3 regions of the Cytobacillus sp. BC1816 genome follow, and region 3 is predicted to be linked to each of the others. Evidence: riboswitches for the same ligand, from Rfam matches in the RefSeq annotation. Region 3 holds a riboswitch; each other region holds the start of a gene.
What was found. Region 3 has a riboswitch for S-adenosylmethionine ahead of ACR42H_RS08430 (2,3-diketo-5-methylthiopentyl-1-phosphate enolase). Riboswitches for the same ligand answer to the same signal wherever they lie in the genome.
Positions count from the first base shown of each region.

Region 1 (7,479 bases), 900 kb from region 3:
TGAACAAGCGGGCGCAATCCAGTCTGCTGCTTGACGAGATAGCCAAGCGCAGAGTTGCAAACCCGGGGGGAAGCAAGGGAGTTATCTGCAAGTGTAATCGAATCTATTCCGGCTTCCTTCAATGCTTTTGCACCTTCAAAAAAGCGTGAAGTATCAAGCTTCCTTGGGGGATCCAATTCAACAATGACGGAAGGCCTTTCCCTGACAATATCATGAAGGGGAGGGAGCTCTCTTGATGATGACGGCTTTTCGGAAACAATGACTTTATTGATTGCCCTTGTCTCTTTTTCCTCGATTGGCGCAAGCCCTTTTAATTCGTCAGAAAACGCCTTAATATGGTCAGGTGTTGTTCCACAGCAGCCTCCAAGCAGGCGGACACCCTGATTTCGGAATTCAATCGCTGACTGCCGGAAATATTCTGCATCTCCTTCATAATGAAATTTGCCGTCCGTATAGGCTGGAATACTGGCGTTCGGATAAGCAGATAGATAGGCATGCTTTGGCAAAGGTACACTTTCCAGAGTTTTCAGCATATGATGCGGACCAAGCCTGCAGTTGAGTCCCACAACATCCGCACCAATTCCTTCAAGCTTTGTTAAAGCATCACCGATAGAGGTCTGGTTCTGAAGAACTCCTGCTTCCTGAAGAGACACCTGTGCGATAATCGGCAAATCAGTTTCCTTTCTGGCTATGGCAAGGACCGTCTCAAGTTCTTCCAGATCATAATAGGTTTCAAGCAAAATACCATCTACATTCTCAAGCAGCAGGCAATATAGCTGCTCTCTGAAGCTTCTTTTTATTTCTTCAAGTGTAATCATGTTGGGCTTGAATCCTCTAATCCCGCCGATTGTACCAGCAACATATGCGCGGCCCTTGGCAGCTTTTTTGGCAATCCTTGCTGCAGCACTGTTAATCTCCTTAACGGAGTCCTCCAGTCCATAACGCTGCAGCTTCAGATAATTCGCCGCATACGTATTTGTTTGGATTAATTCAGCCCCTGCGCCTATGTAAGCTTCATGGATGTGCTGGATCTGTTCAGATTGTGATAGATTTAATTCCTCAAAACAGCTGTCGGTACCATAGGAGTACAGAAGAGTTCCCATCGCGCCATCTGCTATGATGATTTCATTCTTTAATTTTTTTAGGAAACTCAAAAGATCACCCCCGCTGTAAAATCGAATGTTTTGTTTGTCCGGCAGCAGATAAAGCTGCCTTGAAATCTTCTATAATATCATCTGCGCTCTCCAGGCCAACAGATAGACGAAGAAGACTGTCCGTTATTCCGCGCTGATCCCGTTCGGATGCAGGCATGGCTGCATGTGACATTTTTGCAGGGTAGGAGAGGATGGATTCAACAGCTCCCAGACTTACGGCAAAAACAGGTATTTTGGCATTCTCAACAAATGTTCTCATCGATAGCTCATCTTCAAGCTCAAAAGATAGGACAGCACCTGCGTTCACAGCCTGCTTTTTCTGGATTTCATATCCGGGATGATCTGCAAAACCTGGATAATGCACCTTCTTAACAGATGGGTGATCATTAAGAAAGCCGGCAATTTTCTCAGCTGATTTGACAGACTGATCAAGCCTTACCTGCAGCGTTTTAATGCCTCTCAGCACAAGCCAGGCATCCTGAACACCCAGAACAGCTCCAAAGGAATTCTGGAGAAAAGCAAGCCTTGCACCCAATTCCGGATCTTTCACAACCGCCAGGCCAGCAACGACGTCGCTGTGTCCGGATAAAAATTTGGTTGCACTGTGCAGCACTATATCTGCACCTAACGAGAGCGGTTTTTGAAGGGCAGGGGTCAGGAATGTATTATCCACAAATGTCAGGGCTCCATGCTGTCTTGCAAGTGAACTGATGGCCTGTATATCAGTCACTTTCAGCAGCGGGTTGGAAGGAGTCTCTACATAGAAAACTTTCGTGCTGGGACGAATTGCTTCTTTTACTTCCTCAAGATTTGTCATATCAACAAATGTGTGCTCAATTCCAAAACGGGACAGGACTTCTGTTGTCATACGATAGGTTCCGCCATATACGTCTTCTGTAATGACAACATGATCTCCCTGTGATAAGAGGAGGAATGCTGTAGAAATCGCAGCCATTCCAGAAGAAAAGGCAAACCCTCTAATACCTTCTTCAAGCTCCGCTATGACTTCTTCAAGTGCTTCCCTTGTTGGATTCAGGCTGCGGCTGTAATCATATTTTCCGAACGCATCAATATCTTTTTGATGAAAAGTGGAGGCATGCTGGATCGGTACACTGACAGCTCCTGTTTCCGGGTCGAATTTTTGATTATTGTGAAGTAATTTGGTTTGGAATGTGTAATTCGAACTCATCGTACTGCCTCCTTAACAACCCTTGCAAAAGCATGTTCAAGATCCGCCTTCAAATCTTCTGCACTTTCTATTCCAACCGAGAAACGCAGAAGCCTATTACAGACACCGGTTTCAATGCGGATTTCTTCAGGAATGTCGGCATGTGTCTGGGTTGCTGGATAAGTTATGAAACTCTCGACTCCGCCAAGGCTTTCTGCAAAGGAGATAAGGGAGAGGCTCTGCAGAAATGGGTTCACCCAGGATTCATCCTTGATTCGGAAAGATATCATGCCTCCTTTGCCGGGATATAGGACATCCGTTACTGCATCGTGGCCCGATAAAAATTCTGCTAATACCTTCGCATTTTCTCCATGCCGTTCCATGCGGAGAGAGAGTGTCTTCATCCCTCTGATCAGCAGCCATGAATCAAAAGGGCTAAGGACAGCACCTGCGGCATTGTGGTTCATAGCCAGTGCATCACATAACTCTTTGCCTTTTGCAGCAATTAATCCGGCAAGGACATCATTATGTCCGCCAAGATACTTTGTTGCACTATGGATGACAATATCAGCTCCAAGCTTTAACGGCTGCTGAAGGAGAGGGGTATAAAACGTGTTATCAACGATAAGGAGGATATTATGCTTTTGGGCAATGTCTGCTATCAATTGAATGTCAGTCTGTTCCATCAGCGGATTAGTTGGTGTCTCCAGAAATATTGCCTTGGTCTTTTCCGTGATTAAAATTTCAACATCTTCGGGATTGCTGGTATTTACATATTTGCACTGAAGTCCCCACTTCTTGAAGCCCTGTTCAAGCAGACGATATGTACCGCCATATAAATCCTTGGATACAATCCATTCATCTCCGGATTTAAAAAGAGAAAGTATGGTAAGAATTGCGGCCATTCCAGAACTGCATGCATAGCCTTGGTCGCCTTCTTCCAGATCGGCGATCGCCTTTTCAAGCAGCTGGCGGGTGGGGTTGCCTGTTCTGCTATAGTCAAATCCAGTTGACTGCCCAATACCTTCATGGCGATATGCCGTGGAAAAATATACAGGCGGATTGACAGCACCTGTTGCTGACTCGCTCCTGTTTCCGATTTGCGCTAATCTTGTGTCAATATTATACATGCTTGTAACCACTCCTTAGTAAAAATAAAAAAAGCCTTCTATAAGAAGAAGACTTTTTAATGTGATCAGCCATTCTTCTTATCTTTCAAGTTTTTAGAAACTTGCAGGAATTAGCACCTTTTCAATCAAAAAAATGATTGCTGGTTGCTGAGGCGTCATCGGGCCTTACCCTCGACCTCTCTGGATAAGAAATCAAATATTAAATTTTCTCTAAACTTTACTACAGTAAACCGTTAATCGTCAACACTTTTTTGAATATTTTATGTTATAAAAAATATCCGATAAGGTGTTTTCAGTCCTTTTAACCTAAGTGTCCGTTTTCAATGGGGAATGAGGAAGATTATGAACAAAAAAACTTCCCATCACATACTGGGAAGTTTTTAAGGGTATTCATTCTTCAATCAATTCGTTAACCGGCACATCCATTTCTTTTTCAGAATCTGCTTTTGTGTAAATACGTGCTGTCTTAGTCTGTTCATCTACATGCTGAATGATGATCTGGATGCCATTGAAAGTAACACTGTGCATTTCAGCAGACTCGGCAATCTCTTTTGCTCTGCCAATATTCATGGAAAAACCTCCTGATTTTGAATAATTTTAATGTGTCTTAAATATACACTAATTATTCTTTTGAAAAAAACCTGGCATAAAATGTTAGAAGTGGATCACTTCAAAGTTCAGAATATTTGTTTTATAATGAAGGCAAATGAAATTTTTCTTGGAGGGAAGCTAATATGCGTGAACATAGCCACTGCCGCCACCGGTTTTCGGAATCCGAAGGACCAGCAGTATTCCAGACCATGGATGGCATTGAAGTAAATGTTTCTGGTTCCATGTTCGAAAAATGTACAACTTGCGGCCATTTTGATTTTCCTGTGGAAACGAGAGAAGCAATTGAATCTTCCCTAAAAGAAAACAGAAAAAATTCGAATGCAGCGAAACAAATCTATATTAACTTAGTTGAGACTTTTTAAAGCCGAACAGCATTTCGGCTTTTTATTTTTGCCTCTTCTAAAAACCACCCAGTTATTTCTTATTTATAATTGTTTAACATTTAACAAAACATTTTATTAGAATAAGTAATTACTAAAAAAATTTTTTTAATAGTTTTCCACTATATTCATGTTTTTATCTTTGTACAACTAGATTTTCCGTGTTAGAATAACTGTGGAAACGTTTTATCCTCTGAAAAATATTATTATTCGTAAAAATAAAACGTTAATGCATCTTATAGACGGGTATTGTATTTTCAGGGGAGAAAAATGCATTTGAATTATTTACTTAAAAACAGTTATGGAGGTAATTTTCCATGAAAAAGCCATCGAATGGTGAGGGACCTTTTGAACAAGGATTTCATGGCCCCAACCTTGGCTACGTTATTGAACTATATGAAAGATACTTAGAGGATCCATCTTCTATCGATCCTGAAATGAAAGACTACTTTGAAAGAAATGGTTCCCCTCTAGCGAGTGAAGGAACTCCGCAAATGGCTTCATCAGCAAATCAGCCAATGAATGCCGGACAGCTTGAAAAAACACTTGCTGCAATTCGCCTTGCTGATAATATCCGCACATATGGCCACTTGGCTGCAGATATTTATCCGCTGGGTAACCATAAATCTGAAAGTGCATTATTCGAACTGAGCAAATATGGCTTATCTGAAAATGATTTAAAAGAGATTCCTGCCGGTGTGATTACTAAAGACGCCACGTATCCTTTACGCAACGGACTCGAAGCAATTGAATTCCTGAAAAGCGCTTATATGGGACCAATTGCGTTTGAATTCCAGCATATATTTGATGAAAACGAAAAAGACTGGCTTCGCCGTAAAATAGGGGCCAACAGCCACAAACTGTCAATGCAGAAGGCGGAAAAACTGAAAGTTTTAAGAAGACTGACTGAAGTTGAGGAATTTGAAAAGTTCCTTCATAAAACATTCGTTGGACAGAAAAGATTCTCAATTGAGGGTCTAGATACAATGGTTCCATTACTGGATGAAATTGTTTCTGAATCCGTTTCTGATGGTGCCAAAACGATTAACATCGGAATGGCCCACCGCGGAAGGTTAAATGTTCTCGCTCATGTGCTAGGAAAGCCGTATGAAATGATCTTCGCGGAATTCCAGCATGCTCCAAATAAAGAACTGGTTCCTTCCGAAGGATCTATCGGAATCAATTACGGATGGACAGGCGACGTTAAATATCACCTAGGCCTTGATAAACAGATCAAAGATGAGAATACGACCATAGCCAGACTGACATTAGCTAACAATCCGAGCCATCTTGAATTTGTAGGTTCACTGGTTGAGGGCTACACAAGAGCTTCACAGGATAATAGAACAAAGGCCGGATATCCTGAAGTGGATCCAAAAGCTGCTTTAGCCATTATCATTCATGGAGACGCAGCATTCCCAGGACAGGGAATTGTAGCAGAAACACTGAACCTCGGACAGCTGACTGGCTATAATACGGGCGGATCGATCCATATCATCGCCAATAATACAATTGGCTTCACAACAGAATCACATGATTCACGTTCTACCAGATATGCAAGTGATCTTGCCAAAGGTTATGAAATGCCAATTCTGCATGTTAATGCAGATGAACCTGAAGCAGTAGTTGCAGCGGCAAGAATTGCGTGTGAATATCGTGCAAAATTCCAAAAGGATATCCTTATCGACTTAATCGGATACCGCAGATTTGGGCACAACGAGATGGACGAGCCTATGACGACTAATCCACTTATGTATAATATTATTCGCAAGCGTCCAACCGTGAAAGCGCTGTATGCTGATAAGCTTTTAAATGAAAAGATCATTTCAAAAGAGGAAGCAGAAGGCATTCACCATGATGTACTGGAAAAAATGAAGGCTGCCTATGAAAAAGTGCCAAAAGAAAAGAAAGAGGCGGAGTTAACCGATCCCCCTGAAACAGTTGAAAAGGGTCTGCCAAATATTAAAACAGCTGTGTCTGTCGATAAATTAAAGCAAATTAACGAAGAATTATTAAAATGGCCAGAGAATTTCAACGTGTTTGATAAACTCGGCAAAATCTTGCAGCGCAGATTGGAAGCGCTTGAAGGAGACGGCAAGATTGATTGGGGACTTGCCGAAACACTTGCTTTTGCAACCATTTTATCTGATGGCACCCCTGTCAGACTGACTGGCCAGGATTCTGAGAGAGGTACATTTGCACAAAGAAACGTTGTTCTGCACGATCATACAACTGGAAAAGCGTATTCACCTTTGCACAAGCTTTCAACAGCCAAAGCATCTTTCGATGTCCATAACAGCCCATTATCTGAGGCTGCTGTAGTAGGCTTTGAATATGGATATAATGTATTCGCTCCGGAAACGCTTGTTCTATGGGAAGCTCAGTATGGTGATTTTGCCAATGCGGCACAGGTAATGTTTGACCAGTTTATTGCTGCTGGCCGTGCGAAATGGGGCCAAAAATCAGGTCTTGTCATGCTTCTTCCACATGGCTATGAAGGACAGGGACCTGAACATTCAAGTGCCCGCCTGGAAAGATTCCTGACTCTTGCGGCAGAAAACAACTGGACAGTAGCCAATCTATCTTCTTCAGCACAGTACTTCCATATCTTAAGAAGACAGGCTGCCATCCTCGGAAAAGAGGAAGTTCGCCCGTTAGTGATCATGTCACCTAAGAGTCTGCTGCGCAATCCAAATGTCGCTTCAAATGGACGGGAATTGAGCGAAGGAGAATTCAAGTCTGTTATTGAACAGCCTGGTTTAGGCCAAAATCACAAAAAAGTGAAACGCATAATTCTTGGAACAGGTAAGATCACAATTGATTTATCCGAAAACCTGAAAAACTACCAGGATCAGGATTGGTTCCATATTTTACGAGTGGAAGAAATCTATCCGTTCCCAATGAATCAAATTAAAGAAATTTTAACCCGCTATCCTAATGTAGAAGAAATCGTCTGGATTCAGGAAGAACCAAAAAATATGGGTGCATGGAATTTCGTTGAACCTAGACTGAAAGAAATCGCAGGAAGCGATATC
Region 1 is NZ_CP195611.1:2,483,943-2,491,421, reverse strand. Features, by position in the region: gene ACR42H_RS12785 (bifunctional homocysteine S-methyltransferase/methylenetetrahydrofolate reductase) at 1-1,154, opposite strand, end outside; gene metC (cystathionine beta-lyase) at 1,159-2,343, opposite strand; gene ACR42H_RS12775 (methionine biosynthesis PLP-dependent protein) at 2,340-3,452, opposite strand; SAM riboswitch class I at 3,528-3,643, opposite strand; gene ACR42H_RS12770 (H-type small acid-soluble spore protein) at 3,843-4,022, opposite strand; gene ACR42H_RS12765 (hypothetical protein) at 4,187-4,426, shown strand; gene sucA (2-oxoglutarate dehydrogenase E1 component) at 4,762-7,479, shown strand, end outside.
Region 1: linked by a shared signal. The riboswitch ahead of ACR42H_RS12775 (methionine biosynthesis PLP-dependent protein) and the one ahead of ACR42H_RS08430 (2,3-diketo-5-methylthiopentyl-1-phosphate enolase) in region 3 are both predicted to bind S-adenosylmethionine.

Region 2 (7,479 bases), 2.5 Mb from region 3:
AAGGCTCAAGTCTCTAAATAAAGAAGTAGGCAGCTGGTATTTCCCTGAATATACCCACTACTTTCCGCCAGCCGTGAACCGGAAGACGGTAGAGGATTTAAGTGCGTGGATGAAAAGCAAGGGGTAGATAAAATTAAGGACTTTCAGAGCGGAAAAAGGTGGGGTAAAATAGAGGTAAGGATATTAAGAATGAAGGAGAGATACCGATGGGTATGCCTTTAGAGCTGAACACAATGATCGTGACAAAGGGAAGGGAAAAAAGACTTGATGAAAATTTCTTTTCACTTGTCAAAGACGGATACAGATTATATCCGCTGGATATCCCGGTCGAGGTAAAAAGAACAATAGACGGTGACCTGAATGGTATGGGTGTCATCAGAAAAGTGGAATGGGAAAACAGCCAGACACTCATTACTTACCAGCTTGTTTCCCTAAACTCAACAAACTAAAAGAGCGCCTGGACGTAGTCCGGCGTTTTTTTGTTCAAAGCTTTTCTGCAGAGTACAAGTGTGAAGTGCTTTAAAATGAGGGAAAGAGAAAGAAGCCCGAAAGGAACTAATAGGTGTGAATAGTGCCGGTGGGTGAGGGCAAGGCATCGCAAAGGGAACTAATCGATCAACGACTATAAGTCTAGAAACTTATTCGTTCGAGCGGACTGAATTACACAATAAAATATCAAAAAGGAATTACCGCTTTGCGGCAATTCCTTTTCTGTATTATGCGATTGGTCCGCCTTTTTCTTCAATTTCAGAAGAAACGCTAGTGAATTTCTTGAAGTTTTCGCGGAATTTTGCAGCGAGTTCTTTTGCTTTTGCTTCATAAGCAGCCTGATCTGCCCATGTTTTATTTGGCTGAAGAACTTCGTCAGGCACACCCGTAACGTGCTGCGGAATTTCCAATCCGAAAATTTCGTCTTTGACTGTTTCAACGTTGTTTAGTTCGCCTTCAAGTGCCGCTTCCACCATAGCACGAGTGTAAGCAAGTTTCATGCGTTCACCGGCTCCGTACTCTCCGCCAGTCCACCCTGTGTTTACAAGGAAGACTTTTGCATTATGCTCATCGATCTTCTCGCCAAGCATTTCAGCATAACGGTTTGCAGGAAGCGGAAGGAAAGGTGATCCAAAACAAGTTGAGAACGTTGCCTGCGGTGAAGTAATGCCGCGCTCAGTTCCTGCAAGCTTGGAAGTATAGCCGCTTAAGAAATGGTACATTGCCTGCTCTTTTGACAGTTTAGAGATTGGAGGCAATACGCCAAATGCGTCAGCTGTTAAAAATACGATTGTATTAGGATGTCCGGCAATGCTTGGATCAACGATATTATCGATGGCCTGAAGCTGGTATGCCGCACGTGTATTTTCAGTTAAAGTGCTGTCATCGTAATCAGCAACCCGAGTTTCGCTGTTTACCACCACATTTTCCAATACAGCCCCAAAGCGGATAGCATCAAAAATTTGCGGTTCTTTCTCGCGGGATAAGTTAATGCATTTCGCATAGCAGCCGCCTTCGATATTGAAAACACCATTTGCCGACCAGCCATGCTCGTCATCCCCAATCAGCTTGCGGTTAGGGTCTGCAGATAAGGTTGTTTTCCCTGTTCCGGATAAGCCGAAGAATAAAGCGACATCTCCTTCACGACCAACGTTTGCGGAACAGTGCATCGGAAGAATCCCGTTTTCTGGAAGCATATAGTTCATCACAGAGAAAATGGATTTTTTCATTTCGCCTGCATATTCAGTACCGCCGATTAAAACAGTGCGGCGCTCGAATGAAATGATGATGAATGTTTCGGACTTTGTGCCGTCAACTGCAGGGTCAGCTTTGAAATTAGGAGCAGAAATGACTGTGAACTCTGCTTGATGATCCAATAGCTCGTCTTCTGCCGGACGAATGAATAATTGATGTGCGAAAAGATTGTGCCAGGCATATTCATTAATTACCTGGATTGGCATGCGGTGCTTTTTATCGGCACCTGCGAAGCCTTTGAAAACAAATACTTCTTCTTTTTCTTTTAAGTAGTTGATTACTTTATTATAAAGATTAGAGAATGCTTCTTCAGAGATAGGCTGGTTTACGCTGCCCCAGTCCATTTTATCTTTATTTGATGCTTCTTCAACAATGTATTTATCTTTAGGAGAACGTCCTGTATACTTTCCTGTAGTAGCGCGTACGGCACCAGTAGAGGTAAGGGACCCTTCATTGCGGTTTAAAACTTTTTCGACAAGCTGAGGAACGGATAATTGCACTTGAATGTTGCTGCCATTTAATAATTCGCTCAATTCGTTTGATATGCTTACAGAGTTCATCTGATGAATACCTTCCTTTTTCCCGATTTTTTTATGAAAGTGATTACATCTCGAAATTAGTATAACACATTAAAACGATTAGTCTATACTATTACGAAACTTTTTTATTCATGTTATAAAAATGTCATAATTGGACATGTAATCCCATTTTAATCAACTTATAACTGATATATGTTAATATAGAAGAAAGTGTTAATTTTAACATGGGACTGATCTAAAATGAAGACAATTGCCCTCTATGATGAAACTTGTTCTTTATGCAGGGAAACAAAGAAGATATTTAATAAACTTGATTGGCTGAATAAAGTGGAATGGATTTCTCTGCAGGAGTATGAAAAAATCCCGGATTCCCTCTCGTTTTCCAAGATTGACTTGCGCAGAGAGCTTCATATTATTACTCCGGCGGGTGGCTTGAAAAAGGGTTATTCTGCAGTAAGGAGACTGCTGTTCCTCTTTCCTGCCTCCTTTTTAATTAGCCTCCTTTTATATCTCCCAATGACGCCAATACTGGGCGATCCGGTATATAAATGGATTGCTAAAAACAGGCATAAATTTCTAAAGAAAAAATGTGACGACGGAAGCTGTTCGCTGTAAGCATGGATTATAATTTTCAATGCTGAAATTTTACTGTGAAAAATAATGAAAACTTGTTGACATGATTCGCTAAAATACGGTATGATTCAACCTTGAACGGATACTCTCTTATCCCGAGCTGGTGGAGGGACAGGCCCTATGAAACCCAGCAACCTGCTAAAAGGCAATAATCAGCAAAGGTGCTAACCTGACGCAAGGACGTAATTCCTTGAACGATAAGAGTGAAAGGCGCGAATCGATTTGCTTTCAACCTTTTCACTATTGAGAAGGTTTTTTATTTTGCACAGGCAATGGGATGAACGGCTTTTGGAATGTACTATTTATGTGAGTTTTTAGCAGCTTGCAGAGATGCATAAGAAAAAACGGATGCCTGGCTTTCTGGCCAGCAATGCCTATTTTTCTAATAAAAACTCCATGTTTATTTCATACTACTAAGGGAATGAGTTCCGTATCAAACAGAGATCCATGAAATGATAGGGTAAAGTTATTTTCCGCTTCCCCATTTCTTAATTCTCGCTCAATTTTCTATTTATAAGGAGGAAGCCAGATGTCAACAAAGCGTCGTTTGTTTACTTCTGAATCAGTTACTGAAGGTCATCCGGATAAAATCTGTGACCAAATTTCTGATGCAATCTTAGATGCGATTTTAGCTAAAGATGCGAATGCCCGTGTTGCTGCAGAGACTTCTGTAACAACTGGACTTGTATTAGTTGCAGGTGAAATCACAACATCTACATACGTAGATATTCCAAAAATCGTTCGTGAAACGGTAAAAGAAATCGGTTATACCCGTGCTAAATATGGTTTCGATTCCGAAACATGTGCAGTTTTAACTTCCATTGATGAGCAGTCAGCAGATATTGCAATGGGTGTTGACCAGGCCCTTGAAGCACGGGAAGGACAAATGAGCGATCAGGAGATTGAAGCAATCGGTGCAGGGGACCAGGGCTTAATGTTCGGTTTTGCCTGCAACGAAACGAAAGAGCTAATGCCTCTTCCGATTTCTTTAGCACATAAACTTTCCCGCCGCCTGACTGAAGTTCGTAAAGAAGAAATCCTTCCTTACCTTCGTCCGGACGGAAAAACTCAGGTAACGGTTGAGTATGATGAAAATGACAAGCCAATCCGCATTGACACAATCGTTATTTCTACTCAGCATCACCCTGAGATCAGCCTGGAGCAAATCCAGCGCAATCTTAAGGAACATGTTATTAATCCGGTTGTTCCAAAGGAATTAATTGATGAGAATACGAAATACTTCATTAACCCAACAGGACGTTTTGTAATCGGCGGACCTCAAGGGGATGCAGGCCTGACCGGCCGCAAAATCATTGTTGATACTTACGGCGGATATGCCCGTCATGGCGGAGGCGCGTTCTCCGGTAAGGATCCTACAAAGGTTGACCGCTCCGCTGCTTATGCTGCTCGTTATGTAGCGAAGAACCTTGTAGCAGCAGGTTTAGCAGAAAAAGTTGAAGTTCAGCTTGCTTATGCAATTGGTGTAGCACAGCCTGTGTCGATTTCAGTTGATACATTCGGAACAGGCAAAGTGGAAGAAGATGTACTAGTTGATCTAGTAAGAAAACATTTTGATCTTCGCCCTGCAGGAATTATTAACATGCTTGGACTTCGCCGCCCAATTTACAAGCAGACAGCTGCTTACGGACATTTCGGACGTACAGATGTTGATCTTCCTTGGGAGCGTACGGACAAAGCCGAAATCCTTCGTTCTGAAGCTTAATAAAAAGAAAGCGGGAGTTGCATTAATCAATGTAACTCCCGCTTTCTTTTTTGCGTCATTATACATAAAGGGTGTTTATTCACTTTTCGGTCTTTATGCTCTTTAGTCGTTTATAATTTTATGTTATCGTATAAACTTCGGATAATGGCTTAATTTTCCGCACATATTTTTTTTATTATCCACGTGCTAATTATAAATGATTAGTGGTAGTATTATAGGGTATGTTTTCTAAGGACAAAGGAGCCGTTAAGGCTGTATCTAAATATTGAGAATAGAATGGAGTAGGTGACGTACATAATGTGTGGCTTTATTGGTTGTGTACATGAAAAAGCACAAAATTACCGTGACGCAGATAAAGAACAATTTCAAAATATGAATGATATCATTACCCATCGGGGTCCGGATGATTCAGGATACTATTTTGATGATCATATTCAATTCGGCTTTCGCCGGTTGAGCATTATCGATATTGAAAGCGGACACCAGCCGCTGACTTACGAGAATGAGCGTTATTGGATTATCTTTAATGGTGAAATCTATAATTATGTGGAACTTCGTGAAGAACTTCTCAAAGCTGGCTTAAGCTTTGAAACAAGCTCCGATACAGAAGTGATAATTGCCCTTTACAGCCATATGAAAGAAAAGGCTGTTGAAAAATTACGCGGCATGTTTGCATTTGTCATTTGGGATAAACAGGAGCAGTCACTATATGGAGCCAGAGATCCATTTGGGATTAAGCCTTTCTTTTATTACGATAAGGGAGACCGCACGTTCTTTGGATCAGAGAAAAAGAGCATTCTTTTGGCGCTTCAGAATGATGTATTAAACTATGACTCCCTCCAGCATTATCTGACCTATCAGTTTGTGCCTGAGCCAAACACGATGTCAGAGGGAATCCATAAGCTGGAGCCTGGTCATTATTTTACTAAAAAAATTGGTGCTCCGATGGATATTAAGCGATATTGGAAAGCTGCTTTCCATCCAGTGCAGAAGTCAGAAGCTGATTTCACGAAAGAAATAAGAGATGTTTTGTTCGACTCAGTCAAGATGCATATGCGTGCCGATGTTCCGGTAGGTTCATTCCTTTCAGGCGGAATTGATTCTTCCATCATTGCTTCCATTGCGAAAGAATTCCATCCTGCAATTAAAACATTCTCTGTCGGATTTGAACGCAATGGCTTCAGCGAGGTGGATGTAGCGAAAGAAACAGCTGAAAAGCTGGGTGTCGAAAACATCAGCTACATCATAACTCCTGAGGAATACATGAATGAGATTCCGAGAATCATGTGGCATATGGACGATCCGCTTGCTGACCCGGCTTGTGTGCCCCTTTATTTTGTGGCAAGAGAAGCAAGAAAACATGTAACGGTTGTACTTTCAGGTGAGGGAGCCGATGAGCTATTTGGCGGCTATAATATTTACCGCGAACCACAATCCCTGGAAGTCTTCAATAAAATTCCTGCTATAGGCAAAAAGCTTCTTCGCATGATTGCTAACATGATGCCAGAGGGAATGAAGGGGAAAAGCTTTATCGAACGCGGTGTAACGCCAATGGAAGAGCGCTACATTGGAAATGCAAAAATGTTTACAGAGCAAGAGAAGCGCAGCCTGCTTCATGTATATAAAGACAGCTTAAATTATACGGATATCACTAAACCGCTATATGAAGAAAGCCGCGGCTATGATCCGGTTGACCGCATGCAGTATATCGATATTCATACGTGGATGCGCGGAGACATTCTATTGAAAGCGGACAAAATGACGATGGCTCATTCTCTCGAGCTTCGTGTTCCGTTCCTTGATAAAGAAGTGTTTGAAGTGGCTTCCAAAATACCGACCAGCCTGAAAACGGCAAATGGAACTACGAAGTATATTCTTCGCAAAGCTGCTGAAGGAGTCGTTCCAGACCATGTGCTGAATCGCAAGAAGCTTGGATTCCCTGTGCCAATCCGTCACTGGCTGAAAGACGAGATGAATGAATGGGCGAAAAATATCATTCGTGAAAGCAGCACAGATCATCTAATTAATAAAGATTACGTATTGCAGCTGCTTGAAGACCATTGTCAGGATAAAGCGGACAACAGCCGCAAAATCTGGACAGTTCTTATGTTCATGGTTTGGCATCAGGTATATGTGGAGAAAAAGTATTCTTTTGAAAAAGAGTATTTGTTAAATAAAGACTTGCAGCCACTTAAAGGCTAAAATAAAAACGTCCATCAGGTGAAAATCTGGTGGACGTTTTTATTTAATTATAGGAATGTATAGAATTTCACCCGCAGGATAAGGAAGGCTTCGTTAGCATAAACATCGCATGGCCGAAAGCGACAGCTTTTGGGAGGACGTGGCGATCCCAGTCTGCGTTCCTTCTTGGGCAAGGCGCTTCCGCCTTTCTTATCGGAGATAGGTAATAGCCTGTTTGCCCATCTGCACCCATGCTTTTTCAAAATCATTTTTGAGTGCTTTTTTATTTTTCTCACCTGTGAGCGGGTCGTTGAAATACATGTATTCCTGATCATAGCCTGTGAGCAGGACTGAATGCTCTTTATAGGTAACCTGGATTTTTCCGCTTGGCGTATGCCAGGTCTGGAAAAAGTCATCAGAAAGCTGTTTATAGGCTGTGTTGATAATAACCCAGACAGGCCTGCCGTCTGACAGATGGATCTTTAAGTCTTCAAAATCGGATCCGGTAAGGTCTTCAATGGAGCCAGGCATGTACTTTTCCGCAAGCTCTTTTACGGGTTTATGATAAACACCGAGACCTGGATTATCAAAGGAATACATATCGCCTATGAATCCGTCATTCGGGTGCCCGAAGTAGATTTTTCCGTTTTCTATGCGATA
Region 2 is NZ_CP195611.1:4,409,174-4,416,652, reverse strand. Features, by position in the region: gene ACR42H_RS22360 (alpha/beta hydrolase family protein) at 1-127, shown strand, start outside; gene ACR42H_RS22355 (DUF2584 domain-containing protein) at 207-449, shown strand; gene pckA (phosphoenolpyruvate carboxykinase (ATP)) at 717-2,303, opposite strand; gene ACR42H_RS22345 (thiol-disulfide oxidoreductase DCC family protein) at 2,523-2,897, shown strand; SAM riboswitch class I at 3,003-3,119, shown strand; gene metK (methionine adenosyltransferase) at 3,445-4,638, shown strand; gene asnB (asparagine synthase (glutamine-hydrolyzing)) at 4,936-6,840, shown strand; gene ACR42H_RS22330 (C39 family peptidase) at 7,030-7,479, opposite strand, start outside.
Region 2: linked by a shared signal. The riboswitch ahead of metK (methionine adenosyltransferase) and the one ahead of ACR42H_RS08430 (2,3-diketo-5-methylthiopentyl-1-phosphate enolase) in region 3 are both predicted to bind S-adenosylmethionine.

Region 3 (7,479 bases):
ATAATTGATGCGAATGAAGCTGCTTGCCGAATATTTGAATGTACCCATGATGAGCTTCTCAATAAAAAGATAAAAGATTTTGTATATGAAAAATCGGAAAGATACAAAAGCATTGTTAAAGAGATGTTCGTTAAGGGCAGCATACGGGATGAACTTGTTTTTCTTATGCCAAATGGCCAGTTCAAATCTTTGGAGTTTACAGTGAAATTGAACTCCGTTGAAGGCTACCATATGACAATCTTCAGAAATGTCAGTGAGCGTCACGCTATGGAAAAAAGCTTAAGGGAAAGCGAACAAAAATTCCGCATGATATTTGAAGGAGCACTTGAAGGGATTCTGCTCTGGAACAATCAGTTTGAAATAGTCGATATTAATCAATCAGGTCAGAGAATGCTTCAAATGACAAAAAAGGAGCTTATCGGTGTTTCGCTGCACAGTATTTTAAATGACTGCAATATAACCGAAGATGAATTAAAGGAGCAGATAAAAAACATTCACTCTGCGGGGCAATCAGACGGTAACCTATCCTTTACTCTGAAATCAGGCAGAAAGAAGTTCTTTGAGTTTTCCAACAAGCTGAATATTTTTTCTAATATCAGTATGACAACATTTAAAGACGTAACTGAGAAGCTGGAAATGGAAGAACAGCTTCGTAAATCAGACACTTTGAATGTGATTGGAGAATTGGCAGCAGGAATTGCCCACGAGATCAGAAACCCAATGACAGCACTTAAAGGCTTTATACAGCTGCTGGAGGACAGTGTGAAGGAAGATCATACTATGTATTTCAATGTGATTACCACTGAGCTTAGCAGGATTGATTCAATTATTAATGAATTTCTCATACTTGCTAAGCCTCAAGCTGTCAAATTTGTGGAAAAAGACATATCTCAAATCATGAAGGAAACAGTCGATCTCCTTAGTGCTCAGGCTGTGCTCCATAATGTTCAATTCAGGACTTATTATGAAAAGAATTTGCCCAATGTTTTCTGTGAATCCAATCAAATGAAAAAGGTCTTTATCAATATTATAAAAAATGCCATTGAAGTTATGCCTAAAGGAGGATATATTACTGTATCCATTCGGAAAGATCTAGATAATAAAGTTCACATATTTATAAGGGACGAAGGGACAGGAATACCTGCGCATAAAATAAAAAAGCTTGGTGAACCTTTCTATACTACAAAGGAAAGAGGCACTGGACTTGGTTTAATGGTTACATATAAAATTATTGAAGAACACAAGGGAACAATTGAAGTGGAAAGCAAATTGGGGGAAGGAACTGTATTCCACATCTATTTACCCTATGTTTTAAAGGCGGGAATGAAATGACAGGCAGAGTTTTTTCTAAAAAAAACACACCGGCAGGAGACATTTACATTGTCAGTGAAAATGGAATCCTTTCGGCTTTATACTTGGGGGAAGAAGATTTTCTCGAAGGGGAAGATGTTTTATCGTTGCAATTGGATCCCTCCGACTCTTTAATAAAAATGTGCACAAATCAGCTTGAGGAGTACTTTGATGGGCAAAGGAAAGAGTTCGATATCCCTATAGAACCTCATGGCACTGAATTTCAAAAAGCCGTCTGGAAAGAGCTTTGCTTAATCCCATTTGGCGAGACAAGAAGTTATCAGGACATTGCTTTCAAAATAGGGAAAGAAAAAGCAGTACGTGCCATTGGTCAGGCAAACAAGGCCAATCGCCTTCCGATCATTATTCCATGCCATCGGGTGATTGGGAAAAATAAATCGTTAACCGGGTATGCAGGAACCCGGACTGAAATTAAGGAAGTGCTGCTAGCCCTCGAGGGGGCTAATTATATAAAATAGCCTGTGTAAACCAATCACCTCTTAGGTGATTTTTTTATAGGGATATTCGATATATGGTTGACTGAACGAGTATAATTCGATTATCATCTAATTAGATGATAATCGAAATGAGGGCACTGCAATTATGCAACTAAATCGTTTAGTAGCTTTTTATAAGACAATGGGAGACCCAACCAGAATCAGGATTGTTTTTCTCCTTGCCAAAGGGCCTTTGCATGGACAGGCGATAGCAGGGAAACTCGGCTTAACCCCGCCAACCATTACTCATCATTTAAATAAACTGAGGGAAATAAACCTCGTTTATCAAAGAAGAGATAAAAATACTGTTTACTTTTATTTAAATGAATCCGTATTGAAACATCAATCAGGTGTTCTTGCAAAATTGGCAGATAAAGAGGAGATTAAGAAAATGGAAGAACAAAACTTAGAAAGCCAGAAGGTTATTGAAAATTTCTTTACCAGAGATGGAAAGCTGAAGAATATTCCTGCACAAAGGAAGAAGAAACTCATGGTTTTTGAGCATCTAATCAAAGGGTTGAAAATGGGAAAAAAATATGAAGAAAAAGAGCTTAACGAATATATTAAACAGTATCATGAAGACTATGCGACGATACGCAGAGAATTTATTATAAATCATTATATGTACAGGGAAAATGGCATTTATGAATTAAATCCTCAGGAAATGTGGGCAAAAATAGAAGGGTAAAGCAGGGCAGGGCCCCAGTCAGGGCCCCTGCATGCCATTAAGAGTAAAAATCCGGTTTGCGGTCAGTAAAAATAGGAATCATGCTGCGGACTTCTTTCACTTTATCCAGGTCTATTTCAGCATATAGGATTTCTTCCGTTTCAGAACCTTCTGCAAGCACTTCGCCCCAGGGATCTATAATCATTGAATGGCCTGCAAAGACATTGTCAGGATCAGAGCCAGAGCGGTTGCATGCAATTACGTAGCATTGGTTTTCAATGGCACGTGCAATCAAAAGTGCCCGCCAATGTGCCAGCCGGGCCAGTGGCCATTCAGCTACTACAAATAAAGCTTCAGTACCTTCTGCTGTATGGGTCCGCACCCACTCAGGAAAACGGATATCATAACAAATCATCCCTGCAAACTTCCTATTTTCCAGAGAAAATACTCCCTTGGATTTCCCTCCTTTCAGATAGAGATGTTCATTCATTAGCTTGAATAAGTGCAGCTTGCTGTATTCATGTATAAGGTCACCTTTGTTATCTACAATCAGCAGAGTGTTGTAAATGCCTTCGGGTGTTTTCTTTGCAACAGATCCGCCAATCAGATGAACCCGATTGCTCTGTGCGGCCTCTTTCAAAAAAACTAGCGATGATCCGGCATCCTGGTCTGCAATTTCACCCATTCTGGTCAAATCATAGCCAGTAGTCCAAAGTTCCGGCAGCACAATAACATCCGGATTATCCCTAATCGCCTTTTTAATCATAATTTCGGCTGCTTTAAAATTTTCCTCAGGTTTTCCAAATGCAATATCCATTTGCAAACAGGCAATCTTTAATTTCATAAAACTCCCCCGCAATCATTATATCCTTATGGTAATATTAGTCCGATAGATGGAAATTTTCAAAATTTTACTTTACATCTTACCATTTACGTTATATCATTTGTGACTATATTTTCAATCTTTTTTTAAGCAGGTGAACAATTTGGTAAATTATCCGCAATCAGATCTTTTGAAAAGTCTGCCTAAACAGTTCTTTGCATCTTTGACAGCTAAAGTGGGGGAAAAGCTCGAACAAGGGCATGATGTCATCAATCTTGGACAAGGAAACCCTGATATGCCTACACCAGAGCATATTGTCAAGAGTCTTCAAAGTGCAGCCGATAATCCGCAAAATCATAAATATTCCCCTTTCCAGGGCTTCCCTTACTTTAAGAAGGCAGCTGCAGACTTTTATAAAAGGGAATTTGATGTTGAATTGAATCCCGAAACCGAAATAGCCATCCTTTTTGGTGGTAAAGCCGGCCTGGTTGAAATCCCTCAATGCCTTTTAAATCCTGGGGACAGCATATTGGTTCCGGACCCGGGATATCCTGATTATTGGTCAGGTGTGGCACTTGCCAAAGCAAAGATGGTGACAATGCCTCTAAGAGAGGAAAATAACTTCTTGCCAGTATACAATGAATTGTCAGCAGACCAGCTAAATGCAGCAAAACTGATGTTCCTTAATTATCCAAATAATCCGACTGGAGCAGTGGCAAACAAGGATTTTTTTCAAGAAACAGTTGATTTGAGCCGAAGCCATGGCATTTGCATTATCCATGATTTTGCATATGGAGGAATTGGTTTTGACGGCATAAAACCTGAAAGTTTTCTTCAGGCAGAAGGGGCAAAAGAGGTCGGAATTGAAATATATACACTTTCAAAGACCTTTAATATGGCAGGCTGGAGAGTTGGATTTGCAGCTGGAAATGAAAGTGTCATCACAGCACTGAACCTTATGCAGGATCATCTATATGTCAGCTTGTTTGGTGCTGTTCAGGAAGCTGCAGCAGCTGCTCTGTCAGGACCACAGGATTGTGTTAAGGAATTGAATTCCATCTACGAATCCAGACGGAATTCATTCATCTCTGGCCTTAGGGAAATTGGATGGGATGTACAAGCTCCTAAAGGCTCCTTTTTTGCATGGCTTAAGGTCCCTGAACAATTTACATCGGAAGAGTTTGCTGACTATCTCTTAGATAAAGCGCATATTGCGGTTGCACCTGGCATTGGATTTGGTGATTTTGGAGAAGGGTATGTGAGAGCCGGTTTACTGACATCTGAGGATAGACTTAAAGAAGCGGTGGCACGAATACAAAAATTAAATTTATTTTAAATTTATTTCAAAATTCAATTGACAAAAATATTAAGCACTGTCATAATTTTAATTAAATTTTAATTCTAAATTAACTGAATACTTGTTTCGTTTTCTTATCAAGAGCAGGCGGAGGGACTAGCCCTATGAAGCCCGGCAACCGACTTATACCTGAGCACGGTGCTAAATCTTGCAGCTTATAGCTGATAGATAAGAAGATGTTAGATGGCTATGCTAACCTCTTCTTATTTGAAGAGGTTTTTTATCGTTCTCATTCTTTGATTTTTGAAAGGAAGGATATACATGAGTGAAATTATTGCAACGTATCTGGTTCATGATGAAAAACATAACCCGGAGAAAAAGGCTGAGGAGATCGCTTTAGGCTTAACGGTCGGGTCATGGACCCATTTGCCCGAACTTGAAAAACAGCAGCTGGAAAAGCATAAAGGCAGGGTCGTTTCTGTTGAAGACCATACTAAAGATGAAGAAAGAAAGGAAACAGCTGCAGTCATTAAGATTGCCTATCCTACTGTAAATTTCAGTCCTGATTTACCGGCAATATTGACAACAGTCTTTGGAAAACTATCATTGGATGGAAAGATTAAATTGTTAGATTTACAGTTTTCCAAGGAACTTAAAAGCTTTTTCCCTGGGCCTCGATTTGGGATTGACGGACTGAGGGAAAAACTGAATGTATATGATAGACCCCTTTTGATGAGTATCTTCAAAGGGGTGCTTGGCAAAGACATGGATTTTTTAACTTCGCAGCTGAGGGAACAGGCCCTTGGTGGAATCGACCTTGTAAAAGATGATGAAATTCTATTTGAAAACCGCCTTACACCTTTTGAAGACCGGATAACAGAAGGCAAAGAAGTGCTAAGGCAGGTTTATGAGGAAACAGGCCACCGTACCCTATATGCTGTGAATTTAACAGGGAGGTCTTTTGATTTAAAAGATAAGGCAAGGAAAGCATCCAGCCTTGGTGCAGACCTTCTTCTGTTCAATGTATTTTCTTATGGGCTCGATGTTTTGCAGTCACTAAGAGAAGATAATGAGATTGGGCTGCCTATCATGGCACATCCTGCGGTTAGTGGAGCTCTTTCTGCTTCAAGTGTTTATGGGATTTCCTATCCTTTGCTTTTAGGCAAACTCCTCAGGTATGCAGGGACCGACTTGTCTCTATTCCCATCACCTTATGGATCGGTTGCCCTTGAAAAAACTCAGGCATTGTCAATTGGGGATGCCCTGACTAAGAATGATTTCTGCAAAAGAACCTTTCCGGTTCCATCGGCCGGCATCCACCCGGGTCTTGTGCCTTTGCTTTTCGAAGACTTCGGAATAGACAGTGTAATTAATGCCGGAGGTGGCGTACATGGGCATCCGGATGGGGCAAGAGGAGGAGGTTTGGCATTCCGCCAGGCAATTGATTTAATTTTAAAGGGGGCTTCTTTGACAGATGCTCCATCAAACTTCCCTGAATTAAAAAAAGCGATTGATTTGTGGGGATATAAAGAGGTGGCTGTAAAGAATGGCTAAAGTGGCGGTTTTTTGTGATTTTGATGGAACTATTACCGAAAATGATAACATCATTCATATCATGAAGCACTTTGCTCCTTCCCATTGGGAAGGGATTAAAAATCAAGTTTTGGGACAGGAAATATCCATTCAAGAAGGAGTAGGAAAGATGTTTTCCCTTCTCCCAAGCAGTCTGAAAGATGATATCACCGATTTCATCTTAGAAAATGCGAGAGTAAGAGAGGGATTTCAGCCATTTATCGATTTTCTGGCAAAAGAAAAAATACCGCTTTATATAGTCAGCGGAGGAATAGACTTTTTTGTGGCACCTGTACTGAATGAGTATGGACCCTTTGAAGAGGTATTCTGCAATAGTTCTGATTTTAGCGGTGATACAATAAAAATCTTATGGCCTCATAGCTGCGATGAAAAATGCAATAATAATTGCGGCTGCTGCAAGCCTTCTATTATGAGGAAACTAGAGGATGAGGACACCTTTAAAGTGGTGATCGGAGATTCAGTAACTGATCTGGAGGCTGCCAAACAGGCAGACTTTGTCATTGCCAGAGACCTGCTCCTGGAGAAAAGCAAAGAGATGAACCTAAATCATTGTGCCTTTGAAACATTCTATGATTGCATTGAGCTTTTAAAAAGTTTAAATGAGGTGAGGGTATGAGCAGAGTTGAGGAAAAATGGAATGAGCTTGCAGATATTAAGGAAGAGCTTGCAGAAAGGGACTGGTTTATGGGAACAAGCGGAAATCTGGCCATTAAGGTCAGTGCACATCCCCTTCAATTCCTCGTAACAGCAAGCGGAAAGGATAAAAGGAAACGCACGGATGAAGACTTTCTCCTTGTTGATGAATTGGGACACCCGGCAGGGGAAACACATCTAAAGCCATCTGCTGAAACACTTCTGCATTCTGAGATATATCGAAGAACGAAAGCTGAATGCAGTCTTCATGTACATACAATTGACAATAATGTCATTTCAGAAATTTATGGTGATCAAGAGGCGGTTACATTTAAAGGGCAAGAGCTGATTAAAGCATTCGATAAATGGGAGGAAGATGCTGTTCTCGAGATTCCAATTATTCCGAATCATGCGCATATTCCAACGCTGGCAAAGTGTTTTTCTTCTCATATACATGAAGATGCAGGTGCCGTTTTGATAAGAAATCATGGAATTACGGTATGGGGCAAAACCTCTTTTGAGGCTAAAAAGATCCTTGAGGCTTCAGAATTTCTATTCCGTTATCAGCTAAAGCTCCTGGAATATAAGCCCAATCAGCTATTTAAAGTAGTTTAATATA
Region 3 is NZ_CP195611.1:1,588,590-1,596,068, forward strand. Features, by position in the region: gene ACR42H_RS08405 (PAS domain-containing sensor histidine kinase) at 1-1,332, shown strand, start outside; gene ACR42H_RS08410 (methylated-DNA--[protein]-cysteine S-methyltransferase) at 1,329-1,829, shown strand; gene ACR42H_RS08415 (metalloregulator ArsR/SmtB family transcription factor) at 1,954-2,535, shown strand; gene ACR42H_RS08420 (carbon-nitrogen family hydrolase) at 2,573-3,358, opposite strand; gene ACR42H_RS08425 (pyridoxal phosphate-dependent aminotransferase) at 3,501-4,673, shown strand; SAM riboswitch class I at 4,766-4,869, shown strand; gene ACR42H_RS08430 (2,3-diketo-5-methylthiopentyl-1-phosphate enolase) at 4,956-6,188, shown strand; gene ACR42H_RS08435 (2-hydroxy-3-keto-5-methylthiopentenyl-1-phosphate phosphatase) at 6,181-6,843, shown strand; gene ACR42H_RS08440 (methylthioribulose 1-phosphate dehydratase) at 6,840-7,475, shown strand.